DNA from 3 places in the Salirhabdus salicampi genome. Region 1 is predicted to be linked to each of the others. Evidence: riboswitches for the same ligand, from Rfam matches in the RefSeq annotation. Region 1 holds a riboswitch; each other region holds the start of a gene.
The links. A riboswitch is a leader RNA that binds a small molecule or an ion and turns the genes downstream of it on or off. The one in region 1 is predicted to bind S-adenosylmethionine.
Positions count from the first base shown of each region.

Region 2: linked by a shared signal. The riboswitch ahead of NLW78_RS03110 (methionine ABC transporter ATP-binding protein) and the one ahead of NLW78_RS02500 (LLM class flavin-dependent oxidoreductase) in region 1 are both predicted to bind S-adenosylmethionine.
Region 3: linked by a shared signal. The riboswitch ahead of NLW78_RS00325 (hypothetical protein) and the one ahead of NLW78_RS02500 (LLM class flavin-dependent oxidoreductase) in region 1 are both predicted to bind S-adenosylmethionine.

Region 1 covers NZ_JANBWE010000001.1:474,574-478,697, forward strand. Annotated here, with positions in the region: gene NLW78_RS02495 (GNAT family N-acetyltransferase) at 1-768, opposite strand, end outside; SAM riboswitch class I at 961-1,067, shown strand; gene NLW78_RS02500 (LLM class flavin-dependent oxidoreductase) at 1,155-2,210, shown strand; gene NLW78_RS02505 (ATP-grasp domain-containing protein) at 2,211-3,155, shown strand; gene NLW78_RS02510 (amidase) at 3,254-4,124, shown strand, end outside.
Region 2 covers NZ_JANBWE010000001.1:592,567-596,690, reverse strand. Annotated here, with positions in the region: gene NLW78_RS03115 (methionine ABC transporter permease) at 1-519, opposite strand, end outside; gene NLW78_RS03110 (methionine ABC transporter ATP-binding protein) at 512-1,525, opposite strand; SAM riboswitch class I at 1,629-1,734, opposite strand; gene NLW78_RS03105 (pyridoxal phosphate-dependent aminotransferase) at 1,816-2,994, opposite strand; gene NLW78_RS03100 (carbon-nitrogen family hydrolase) at 3,164-3,964, shown strand.
Region 3 covers NZ_JANBWE010000001.1:56,928-61,051, forward strand. Annotated here, with positions in the region: gene NLW78_RS00315 (polysaccharide deacetylase family protein) at 124-966, opposite strand; gene speB (agmatinase) at 1,004-1,963, opposite strand; SAM riboswitch class I at 2,156-2,258, shown strand; gene NLW78_RS00325 (hypothetical protein) at 2,331-2,549, shown strand; gene fdhA (formaldehyde dehydrogenase, glutathione-independent) at 2,597-3,814, opposite strand; gene NLW78_RS00335 (alpha/beta fold hydrolase) at 4,078-4,124, shown strand, end outside.

The sequences.
Region 1 (4,124 bases):
TCCTTTACCACGGTATTCCTTTTTAACTCCAGTCATAGAGTTATAGCAGAGGTCATCATTTTCTTTCAGTATCATAGATAAAGCTACCCATTGCTCTCCATCAGCAGCTAAAATAAACCCTTTTTTATCGAAATCTTTTGCAAGGCTAATCATTCTTTCATTATCTGGACGTGGTTTCTCTTGCATACCAGGCACATCAGTAACGAGTTCCCACCAAAAATCCCAAAAACGATTATTGGAGTCCGCATTCTGGGGATATTCAGCGAGGTTAGTAAAACGAATTCCTGAAGATTCTAACTCTTTACAAACAGAATCATATTGACTCATATCAAATGACGATAGATTCAATTGGGATTCAAATGTGTGATTAGTTATCTCAAAGCCTTTCTTTTTAGCCCATTCAATATCCATTTCTTTTATATCTTGTATATTAGTTTGAAGAGCCTTTGCATTATTTTTATGGGCCCGGTTTTCAATTTCATCTAGAATCCAACTACCAATACCTTTATTACGCCATTCTTTATCGACTTTTACTGTAACCTCAACATATCCTGGCTTTAGTATTGGATCCCACGTTCCAGAGACATACCTTCCAAACCCAACTAATTCTCCATTTGGAGTTATAACTCCTAGATTATACAAAAGTGTTTCATTAGAACATTTTTCTTCATACCTTTTTATGGTTTCTAAATCAGGCAATTCTGATTTTTGCTCTCTTACAATTTCTGCGTAATTGTTTGAAGTTAATAGTAAAATTTTTAAGTCCATTTTCCAATCAACTCCTTTCGTTTCTATATTCGTTTTTTCTCCTAGCTATGATTGCTTCTTAAAGTAAACTGCTTCGTTCGTATTACACGAAGCAGCTTTTTTGTAATTCCAACTAAACCAATCGAAATTGATTGACAACAAAAACAATTTCGATTATTATCACTATAATACTTTAACAATTTATAAATCAATTTCTTATCAAGAGAGGCAGAGGGACATGGCCCTATGAAGCCTCGGCAGCGGGTTCGTCCGTCGAATACTGTGCCAATTCCAGCAAGCGTTCGCTTGGGAGATAAGAAGAGTCTAAGCTATACATATGCTCTCTTCTTATAGGAAGAGAGCTTTTTATTTATTATCATAATACATTTACTAGGAGTGAACATCTTATGAAGTATGGATTTTGGTTGCCTATTTTCGGTGGTTGGTTACGTAACGTTGATGATGAGGGAATGCCACCAACTTTTGAATATGCAAAGGATGTTATACAATCCGCTGAAAAGTGGGGTTATGATACTACTTTAATTGCGGAATTATATTTAAATGATATTAAAGGTCCAGAACAGGATTCACTGGAAGCGTGGTCTACTGCTGCTGGCCTCGCTGCGGTAACAGAAAAAATTGAAATTATGACTGCGGTCCGTCCGGGATTCCATAATCCAGCCGTAACAGCCAAGATGGCTGCAAACATTGATCATATTAGTAAAGGAAGATTTACCTTAAATGTTGTATCAGCTTGGTGGGCAGAAGAGGCTAAGCAGTACGATGGAGTATTTACAGAGCATGATGAGCGATATGACCGAACAACGGAGTTTATCGAAGTGTTAAAAGGAATGTGGTCGGAAGATACATTCTCATATAAAGGAAAGTTTTACAATATAGAAAATGCTAAACTTTCTCCAAAGCCGGTTCAAAATCCAAACCCAATTCTTTATGCCGGTGGGGAAAGTGATAAGGGTAAGCAAGTGATTTCTTCTCATTGTGATGCATATGTTATGCACGGTGGCACAATAGATGAAGTTCAAAGTAAAATAGAAGATATGAGAGTAAAGAGACAGGAAGCAGGGCAACATCCGTTCCATAGTTTTGGTATGGCTGCGTATGTTATCTGCCGCGATACTGAGGAAGAGGCACAGGAAGAGTTAGCACGAATAACCGACGTAAAAGATGCTAGCGGTTATGCAGGATTTAAAGATTTTACAACAAAATCACAACTTGAACAGAAGCTTCAATTACAAGATTATTCTGTTTCAAATAGAGGCTTGCGCCCTAAGTTAGTAGGAACACCTGAGCAAATTGCAAAGCGAATTGTAGAATATGAGAAAGCAGGAGTGGACTTGTTATTGCTTCAGTTCTCTCCGCAACTGGAAGAAATGGAACGTTTTTCAAAACAAGTTATGCCATTAGTAGAACAATTAAAAGCAAAAAACGAAGAGGTGATCTAAGTGAGTAAAATTTATGTAATTCATGAAAACGAAGAGTGGACAGAACATTTGACGAATAGATTAAGAGAATTAAACCTTCCTTATGAAGAGTGGTTATTAAGTAGCGGTACAGTTGATTTAACTGCTGAACCTCCTGAAGGTGTGTTCTACAGTCGAATGAGTGCGTCATCTCATACCCGTGGTAACCGTTTTGCACCTGAATTAACGAGTTCTGTTCTAGCCTGGTTGGAAACGCACGGTAGAAAAGTAATAAACGGAAGTCGTGCGTTGCAACTAGAAGTAAGCAAAGTCCTTCAATATATTGAACTTGAAAAATATGGTGTAAAAACGCCGAAAACCGTTGCTGCGGTTGGAAAAGAGGAGATTGTAAAAGCAGCGGAATCATTTGAAGGTTCGTTTATAACGAAGCATAATAGGGCAGGTAAAGGATTGGGTGTACAATTATTTCATTCAGTCGCTGCATTGAAAGAATATATTAACGGACCAAGTTTTGAAGAACCTGTAGATGGAATTACATTGATTCAGGAATATATTGAATCCCCTGAATCATATATCACTCGCTGTGAATTTGTCGGAGGAAAATTTGTTTATGCGGTAAGAGTAGATACGTCAGAAGGTTTCGAACTATGTCCAGCTGACGCATGTACGATTGATGACTTGTTTTGTCCAGTTGGGGAAGAGCCGGAAGAGCAAGAAGTTTCAAAGCCGAAATTCCAAATAGTTGAAGACTTCAACAGTCCAATTATTGAAAAGTATGAAAAAGTGTTAGCTGCAAATGGCATTCAAGTGGCGGGCATTGAGTTTATTCAAGATAAGAATGGTCAAATTTTCACATACGACATCAATACAAATACAAACTATAATAGTGATGCAGAGGCAAAAGCAGGTAAATTTGGAATGCTCGAATTAGCGAAATATTTAGGTGAAGAATTAAAAAATGTTTAATACTATATGACATCCTACCATCAGAGGTAGGATGTTTTTTTATTAAGCATTAATGATAAGATAACAAATAGGTGAAGGTAAGGAGGATAATGTCTCATATGGATGAATTTGCAAAACTAGACGGAATAGGTATAGCCAACTTGATCAAACAGGGTGAACTATCAACTTACGATGTAGTGCAATATTACATTGCACAAATACATCAATTGAATCCCCTTCTTAATGCCGTGGTTCATACAATGTTTGAAGAAGCTCAGCAGGTGGCCAAGCATGTTGACTATAAAACAAGTCCGCTTGCCGGGGTCCCAACCTTTATTAAGGATTTAAATCCGGTGAAAGGGCATCCAACTACATTTGGATCACATATGTTAAAAGATTATATAGCCAAAGAGAGTGATGAAATAGTTAAGCGATTTCAAAACGCGGGTATTATCTTCTTAGGGAAAACAAACACAGCTGAATTTGGCTTTTTACCGACAACAGAACCACAATTGTTTGGTCCAACAAAAAATCCTTGGGATGCCTCACTATCTGCTGGAGGATCAAGTGGTGGGGCAGGGGCTGCTGTTGCTGCAGGACTTGCACCATTTGCGCACGGTAGTGACGGGGGAGGGTCCATTAGAATTCCGGCCTCTGCATGTGGCTTATTTGGGTTTAAGCCATCCCGAGGACAAGTCCCCTATTCAGATTATGTAAATCACTTAAGTGTAAACCATGCAATTACAAAATCTGTACGAGACAGTGCTGCTTTACTAGATGTCATACAAGGAAGAGGCAGGTTTGATACATATCCAGGTTTTAAAAAGGAACACTCTTTTTTGTCCTCAGTAAATCAACCACCGAAAAAACTCCGTATTGGTGTAACATACGACTGGGATGAAAAAGTGTTCGTAGACGATGAAACGAAGAATTCAATCAGGCATACGGCTAATTTGTTACAATCACTCGGACACGAAGTTGATTATGCAG
Region 2 (4,124 bases), 120 kb from region 1:
ACCTCCGCCACCAACAATACCTGCCATCGCGGAATAACCAATTAGACTAATCGTTGTAATGGTTAGGCCACTGACAATGCCCGAACGGGCTTCTGGTAGAATGACATCTTTAATGATCATCCATGGTGAGGCCCCTGTTGAGATTGCTGCCTCAATAACACCTTTGTCAATCTCCCTTGCTGATGACTCTACAATTCTCGCAAAGAATGGGATCGCCGCGACCGAAAGAGAAACAGAGGCTGCCGATGGCCCAATGGTAGTCCCTACAATCCATTCCGTAAATGGTAATAAGAAAACGAGTAAAATGATAAACGGAATTGATCGAACAAGGTTCACAACAACACCTGCAATCCCTTTTATAACCGGATTCTCTAAAAACAACCCTTTATCTGTCACATATAGCAAAATGCCAAGGGGCATTCCGATCAAAATGGCAACCCCAAGGGATATACCAACCATATGTAGCGTTTGTAAAAAGGCTTTTATTAAATCTGGCCACAATTCAATAATTCTATCCATGTGAAATCACCTCCACATGTTTCGTTCGTTCATCTAAGAATTGAATAGCTTTCTCGATTTCGGAACGCTCGCCGAGCAATTCCATTACAAAAATCCCTAACGGTATATCGCCTATATATTCAATTTTTCCGTGTAAAATATTGCCCTTCACTTGAAACTGTTGTAAAGCCTCAGATACTACCGCCTCTTCAGCAACTTTCCCTTTAAATTGCAATTTCACCAATGTACCCGTTCGTTCTTGAATAATTCTCTCAGGTAAATCAAATTGAATAACACCTTCGATAAACTTTTTCGTTAAATCTTTCGTTGGGCTCGAGAAGATATCATAAACAGGTCCTTCCTCTATAACTAATCCGTCTTGCATCACTGCTGCCCGGTGACAGATTTCTTTCACGACTTCCATCTCATGAGTAATAATAACAATGGTAATATCGAGTTCTCGATTAATTTTTTTCAACAGTTTTAGTATCGACATTGTTGTACTAGGGTCTAGCGCAGAAGTAGCTTCATCACAAAGCAGCACTTTCGGGTCATTGGCTAATGCCCTCGCTATACCAACACGCTGTTTTTGCCCCCCACTTAGTTGAGCAGGATACTGATCCTTTTTATCCAGTAATCCTACCATATTTAAAAGCTTATCAACCTTTTCTACAGTCTCTTTTTCTGACTTACCAGCAGCCTTTAACGAGAAGGCAACATTTTCTGCCACAGTCTTTGCCGAGACTAAGTGGAAGTGTTGAAAGATCATACCAATTTTTTGGCGGGCTTTCCGTAACTCCTTGCCTGACAATGCTGTCAGCTCTAAATCATCGACAAAAACTTTGCCGGTTGTAGGCCTTTCAAGTAAGTTTATACAGCGGAGAAGGGTACTCTTACCGGCACCGCTATAGCCAACAATACCAAAAATTTCACCTTGCTCAATTGATAACGTAACATTGTCCACGCCAATAACTTTCGACTTCTTCTTCGTTACGTACTCTTTTACAAGGTTTTCTATCCTTATCATGGTTGAGTCACCTCATTAATTGTCTAATGCTATAAAGCTATAAAGCTATAAAGCTTTAATCTGTAAAAATCCCTCTTTCATTCGAAAGAGGGTTCATATTGAATCCTTATCTTTCAGAATGAAACACATTCTGCAGGAAGTAGCACCACTCCACACGGAAGGTTGCCGGACGTCTTAGGGCCTGTTCCCTCAGTCACTCTGGATAAGTTATTATTTAGTTAAATGATAATGAATATCCTATCGTAGTCCAAAAGTATTGTCAATTAAATTTTACAAAAAAAACGATGATTTTACCTTTTGAAAATTTTCAGATTACGGATTCGTTCAACAGCCTCTTTTAATCTACTTTCATCCGCTAGTAATCCTACTCGAACGTAGCCTTCACCGTTCCTACCGAAGCCAATTCCTGGTGCAACAACGACATGTGCTTTATGCAAGAGTAGATCAGCAAATTCTTCAGATGTATAACCATCCGGCACTTTTAACCAGGAGAAGAAGGAGCCCTTTGGTGCTTCCACTTCCCACCCAATTTCTTTTAATCCATTAATCAATACATTTCTCCGTGACTCGTAAAGTTTTGTCATATCTTCTGTACATTGTTGTGGACCTAGTAAAGCATCCGCTGCTGCTTTTTGAATTCCTCCAAACAAGCTTACGTAAAAATGATCCTGAATCAACTCTATCGCTCGAATTACATCCGGATGTCCGACAGCAAAGCCGACCCGCCAACCTGCCATATTATATGATTTTGAGAGAGTGTATATCTCTATCCCAACCTCTTTCGCTCCGGGTGTTTGTAGGAAGCTAATTGGTTTTTTTCCATCAAAACCGATCGTAGCGTATGCGAAATCATGGACAACGCAAATATCATATTTATTTGCTAGATTCACGGTCTCTTCAAACAATTCTTCTGTCGCTATTCCTGCAGTTGGATTGTTAGGGTAATTAAGAAACATAAGCTTTGCTTTTTCGAAAATTCCCTGCGAAATATCTTGATAATTCGGTAAATAATCATTCTTTTCTAGAAGAGGCATTGTTTCCATTTTTGCATTGGCCATCGCAATACCAGACCAATAATCTGGATAACCTGGATCAGGTACTAATGCAACATCTCCTTTATTTAATAGACATTGGCTAATTTCAACTAATCCTGCTTTTCCTCCAAACAAAACCGCGACTTCTATATCGGGATTCACATCAACATCATATTCTCGTTTATAAAAAGTTGCTGCTGCATCCTTTAGAAATTGATGACCACGAAATGGCGAATACCCGTGGTATGCAGGATTAGCTGCTGCCTCTTGTAATGATTGTACAATGTGGTCAGGAGTAGGTTGATCTGGATTCCCTTGTCCAAGGTTAATCACATCATGACCTTCGGCTTGGAGGTTTTGTACCTTCCTCGTTAAACTTGCAAAAAATTGCTTCGGTAGCCGTTGTAAGGCATCGGAAAATTGAATTTGTTTCATTCCATCACTTCCCATTTGCTCAAATAAATTCTAACTATTTATGTTAGCGACTCAGGACTTAGTTGTAAAGGACTTTTTTAAATTTTCAAAGTTGACAGAATTCCATTTCCAATGACATAATAACGTTATCTTTTTATACATTACTTTTTATAGTATGTGGAGTGGTCTTATGAAACTTTCTGTTTCACTTCTTCAAATGGATATTGTCTTTGGAAAACCAGAAGAAAACCGAAAAAAAGTTCAAGATTTCGTAAAACAAGCTATGCGAGATAAACCAGATGTGATCGTTCTTCCCGAACTGTGGGACACCGGCTATGATTTAACAAGACTCCAAGATATTGGAGATGTTGATGGTAAAGAAGGAATGGCATTACTTTCATCATTAGCAAAACAATACAATGTTAATATTGTTGGTGGTTCTATTGCGAAAAGGACAGATGAAGGTACAACGAACACAACATTTGTATTTGACCGGCAAGGAAATAATGTTGGGGAATATAGTAAAGTACATCTATTCCGTTTAATGGATGAGGAAAAATATTTAGTACCTGGAGAGTCAACTGGATTTTTTCACATTGATGAGGTGTCCTGTGCTAATTTTATTTGTTATGATATTCGCTTTCCAGAGTGGGTACGATTACACGCAGCAAAGGGTGCCCATGTTCTATTTGTTACGGCAGAATGGCCGAAACCACGTGTAGAACATTGGCGTTCCTTACTAATTAGCCGTGCAATTGAAAACCAAAGTTATGTCATAGCATGTAATCGGGTAGGCCATGACCCAAATAATGAATTTGGTGGACACTCCATGATTATTAGTCCGTGGGGGGAAATCGTTGTCGAAGGCGATACATCAGAAACGATTTTAAATGGAACGATTGATGTTCAAGATGTAGAACACGTCCGAAAAACGATTCCAATTTTCGAGGATCGATTGCCCTCTTTATATGAAAAATACGAAAAAAACTAGCTAAACATTAAAAACGAGGGACAAATCCCTCGTTTATTTTTTCCTCTTATATTACAATTAACGCCCTTTATAATCCGTCCTTAATCGTACAAAATATTCGACTCTTTTTCACAATCTGTCTCAACTTCATTATGTCATTTGTATCTTAAATATAAAAAAC
Region 3 (4,124 bases), 420 kb from region 1:
TAAATAAAGTCAGAATATACTGAAAACTAAAAGCGCACTGCGGGAAACCATTTAGCAATCATAAAGGAACCAATTGCTAGCAATAACAACACAGTAAATTGGAACCGCTTACAAATTAACCGCTTAATCAAGTTGTATAAAAGGGGAGTGTTCAACTTTTAATTCCCCGGAAGACCATTTCTCCTCGATCTCATTTAATGTTGTAAACCATACCCCGGGTTTCGATTTCATATAGTGAATGAGTTCGTTTAGCATGTTAATCCGGGAACTTCTGCCAATAAGCTGCGGGTGCATCGTTAACACAAAGCAACCACCATCTTGGTACAGTCCGTCAAATTCTGCTTTCCATAGTCGATAAACTTTATCTGGTTCCTCGATGGAGAAACCGATTGGAGGTTCAGCAGAAAACGCAAATTGTTCCCAGTCATCTAGCAACCATGTGACTGGTATTTCAAGAATTTTTTCGTTATGCCCACCATCAATCGTATAAGGAACATCATTTCCCATTAAGCTAGAATCGAAGCGGAAATCATATTTTTTCAATAAGCTTGGCGTATGTCGATTTATTTCCCATAAGGGTGCTCGATACCCTTCTGGATAATAGCCCGCATATTTCTTAATTGCTTCTCTACCTTTCACTATAATCTCTTCTTCTTCTTCAAAGGTTAAGTCATCAAGGCGTTCGTGAAAGTAGCCATGATGACCAATTGGATGATTTTTCTCTACTATTCTTTCGATAACAGTCGGATCTATATTAGCTACAGCTCCTGGGACAAAAAAGTTTGCTTTCAGGTCATTCTCGCTTAACAAGGTTAAAATGCGGTTTAATCCAACGGTTCTTCCGTACGTTCCTATAGATAATAGTGACATCCGTGACTTGTTTTTCTCATTGAATGTAAAAGCTGTTTCAGCATCTACATCAAAGGATAAAACGACAGCCATCTGTTTTCCGTTGGGCCATTTCATCATATCCACCTCTTTCCCTATAAATATATAATTGTTTCTATTGGTTACGTTTATGGAATGCTAAAATAGATAGAAATTCATAAACGATGTTTGCCCCTAATTGAGCTGTAATTTCAGCATTATCTAACGCTGGCAAAACCTCAACCAAGTCAAAACCGACATAGTTTAAATCTGGTAAATGACGCACATAGTTCAGACCTTCATAGCTCGTTACACCACCAGGTTCAGGTGTTCCTGTTCCTGGTGCATATGCGGGATCAAAGAAGTCGATATCGAAGGTAAGAAATACGGGCTTCTCTCCTACCGTGCTTTTAATTTGTTCACTTAACTGTTCAGGAGATAAGGAACGAAGCTCGTCTATCGTAATCACATGGAAACCCATATTTATTGCTTCATCTACATCACTTGGATCATATACGGTTCCCCTAAGTCCAATTTGGATTGAAGTAGAGGGGTCAACAATGTGTTCTTCTAATGCTCTTCGAAAAGGTGTACCATGAGTATACTTTTTGCCCCAATAGTTGTCCCAAGTATCACCGTGGGCGTCAAAGTGAACAAGACTTAATGCTCCATACTTTTCGGACAATCCTCTTAGTTCTCCTAAAGTGACAGAGTGGTCACCACCAAGCCCAATGGGAATAATATTATGCCTTGCCAGTGCACTATAAGCAGTTTTCATAATGTCATAGGATTCGTGGATATGACCGGGTATTAGAGGTAAATCACCGTAATCAATGACAGAACAATAATCAAAGGGGTTGAGTTTATGAAAAGCGTTAGAAGGTCTTAGAAGCATAGAAATTTCACGTATTCCGGAAGGTCCGAAGCGGGATCCTGACCGGTAGCTTGCAGCAGTGTCGAAAGGTAATCCTACAATGGCAACATCTATATCCTCATGAGGATCAGTAATATAAGGCAGTTTCATAAAAGTTCTAATGCCAGTGTATCGTGGTGCATCACTATGGTGACTTGGACCATATTTAGGTTCTTTAGCCAATTTTATCCCTCCTGTTTACCCTTAACTATAAGGTAAAACAAGGGTTACACGAATAGACAAAATGTTAAGAATTTTCAATAATTACATTACTAAGTGTCTAAACGGATAGGTGATATGGCACTTTTATGTGCAACCGCCATCAAGGAAGGTAATATTTCCCCGTTATGTATGCTATAATGAAATGAATTAAATAGATTATCCAGAGTGACAGAGAGAACTGGCTCGTTGATGTCACAGCAACCTGCTTTATGTAAGGTGCTCCTACCAGCAAAGCGTCTGCTTTGAATGATAAAACCGGTCAAAAGGACTTCTTTTTGCATTCATGGCAGAAAGAAGTTTTTTTATATTTTCAAAAGGAGTGAGAAGTATGGATTTTCATGTGAGAAATGGAGAAGTCGTACAATTAACGGAGAAAGAGGCAAAACAAGTGAAGCGGAAAGGGGTTTATATTACGGAGTTGACGAAACATATGACACAAGAGGAATTGGAGGCCTTTAAAAAAGAACGTTATGAAAAATTTCTGAAACCAATAATGAATCACAACGAATCACAGCTTAAGGCGGTTCAAAACCGTAAAGAGAAATAAATACGATGAAAAGCCCAGTGAATCTGATTCACTGGGCTATCTTCATATTATTGTCTCACTAAGCCGTGAGGATCAATGACGAATTTTTTCGATGCGCCGCCGTCAAACTGTTGATATCCATTCGGTGCTTCGTCAAGGGAGATTAGGGTAGCATTTACTGCTTTCGCAATTTGTGCGCGGCCGCTTAAAATGGACATCATCAAATCGCGATGGTATTTCATGACCGGCGTTTGCCCGGTGACAAATGTGTGAGCTTTAGCCCAACCAAGTCCGAGACGAATTTTTAATGTTCCTTCTTGAGCATCTTTATCAATTCCACCTGGGTCTCCTGTTACATATAAACCTGGAATCCCAAGACGTCCACCAGCTCTCGTAATTTGCATTGCTGTGTTTAATACCGTTGCGGGAGCTTCACCAGCACCTTCACCGTGTCCACTTGCTTCAAAACCAACCGCATCTACCGCGCAATCGACTTCAGGTACACCTAAAATTTGTTCAATTTGCTCTCCTACATCTGTATGTTCCCGAAGGTTAATCGTCTCACAGCCAAAGCTTCTCGCTTGAGCTAAACGTTCTTCAATTAAGTCACCAACAATAACAACAGATGCACCAAGTAGTTGGGCAGAGTGGGCAGCAGCAAGTCCTACTGGGCCTGCGCCAGCAACATATACTGTGGAACCAGGTTTAACACCAGCGCTTACTGCACCGTGATAACCCGTTGGGAAAATATCAGAGAGCATCGTTAAATCAAGAATTTTCTCCATAGCCAGGTCTTTATCTGGGAACTTCAATAGCTGAAAATCTGCATATGGAACCATGACATATTCAGATTGGCCACCGACCCAGCCACCCATATCTACATAACCGTATGCTGATCCTGGTCGGTCAGGGTTCACATTTTCACAAATGTGAGTATCTTGCTGTTTACAACTACGGCAACGACCACATGCAATATTAAACGGAACAGACACTAAGTCCCCTTTTTTAATAAATTCTACATCACTTCCGACTTCAATCACTTCACCTGTAATCTCATGCCCTAACACTAAGCCACTAGGAGCCGTTGTCCGCCCTCTTACCATATGCTGATCACTACCACAAATGTTTGTCGTAACAACTTTTAAAATAACCCCATGATTACACTTTCTTCCAACATTCAATGGGTTTACACCCGGTCCATCTCGAAGTACTAAATCAGGATAGCTAATATCCCGAATTTCCACCTCTCCAGGTTTCACATAAACAACTCCACGATTTCCCGCCAACTGAATTCCTCCTCAAAATAATGGTGAAAATATGAAATTTTTACCATTATACGAGCTAATATGTAAAATATTACATTTAATTTTGATCATCTACTTTTATAAGTTTAAAACTATAATGTAAAACCTGCTTTTACATAATGGGAAACGTTTATGCTACCTTCAAATTGCTAATCCGAGTATAATGGCGAAGAAGAAAGGCACGGGCTTATTAATTTCGAGCAACTACAAATAATATCAAGTAGAACATACTAGGAGTGAAAGAGATGTCCAGGAGCCGCATCCAAAAGGAATACATATCGATTTCAAATGT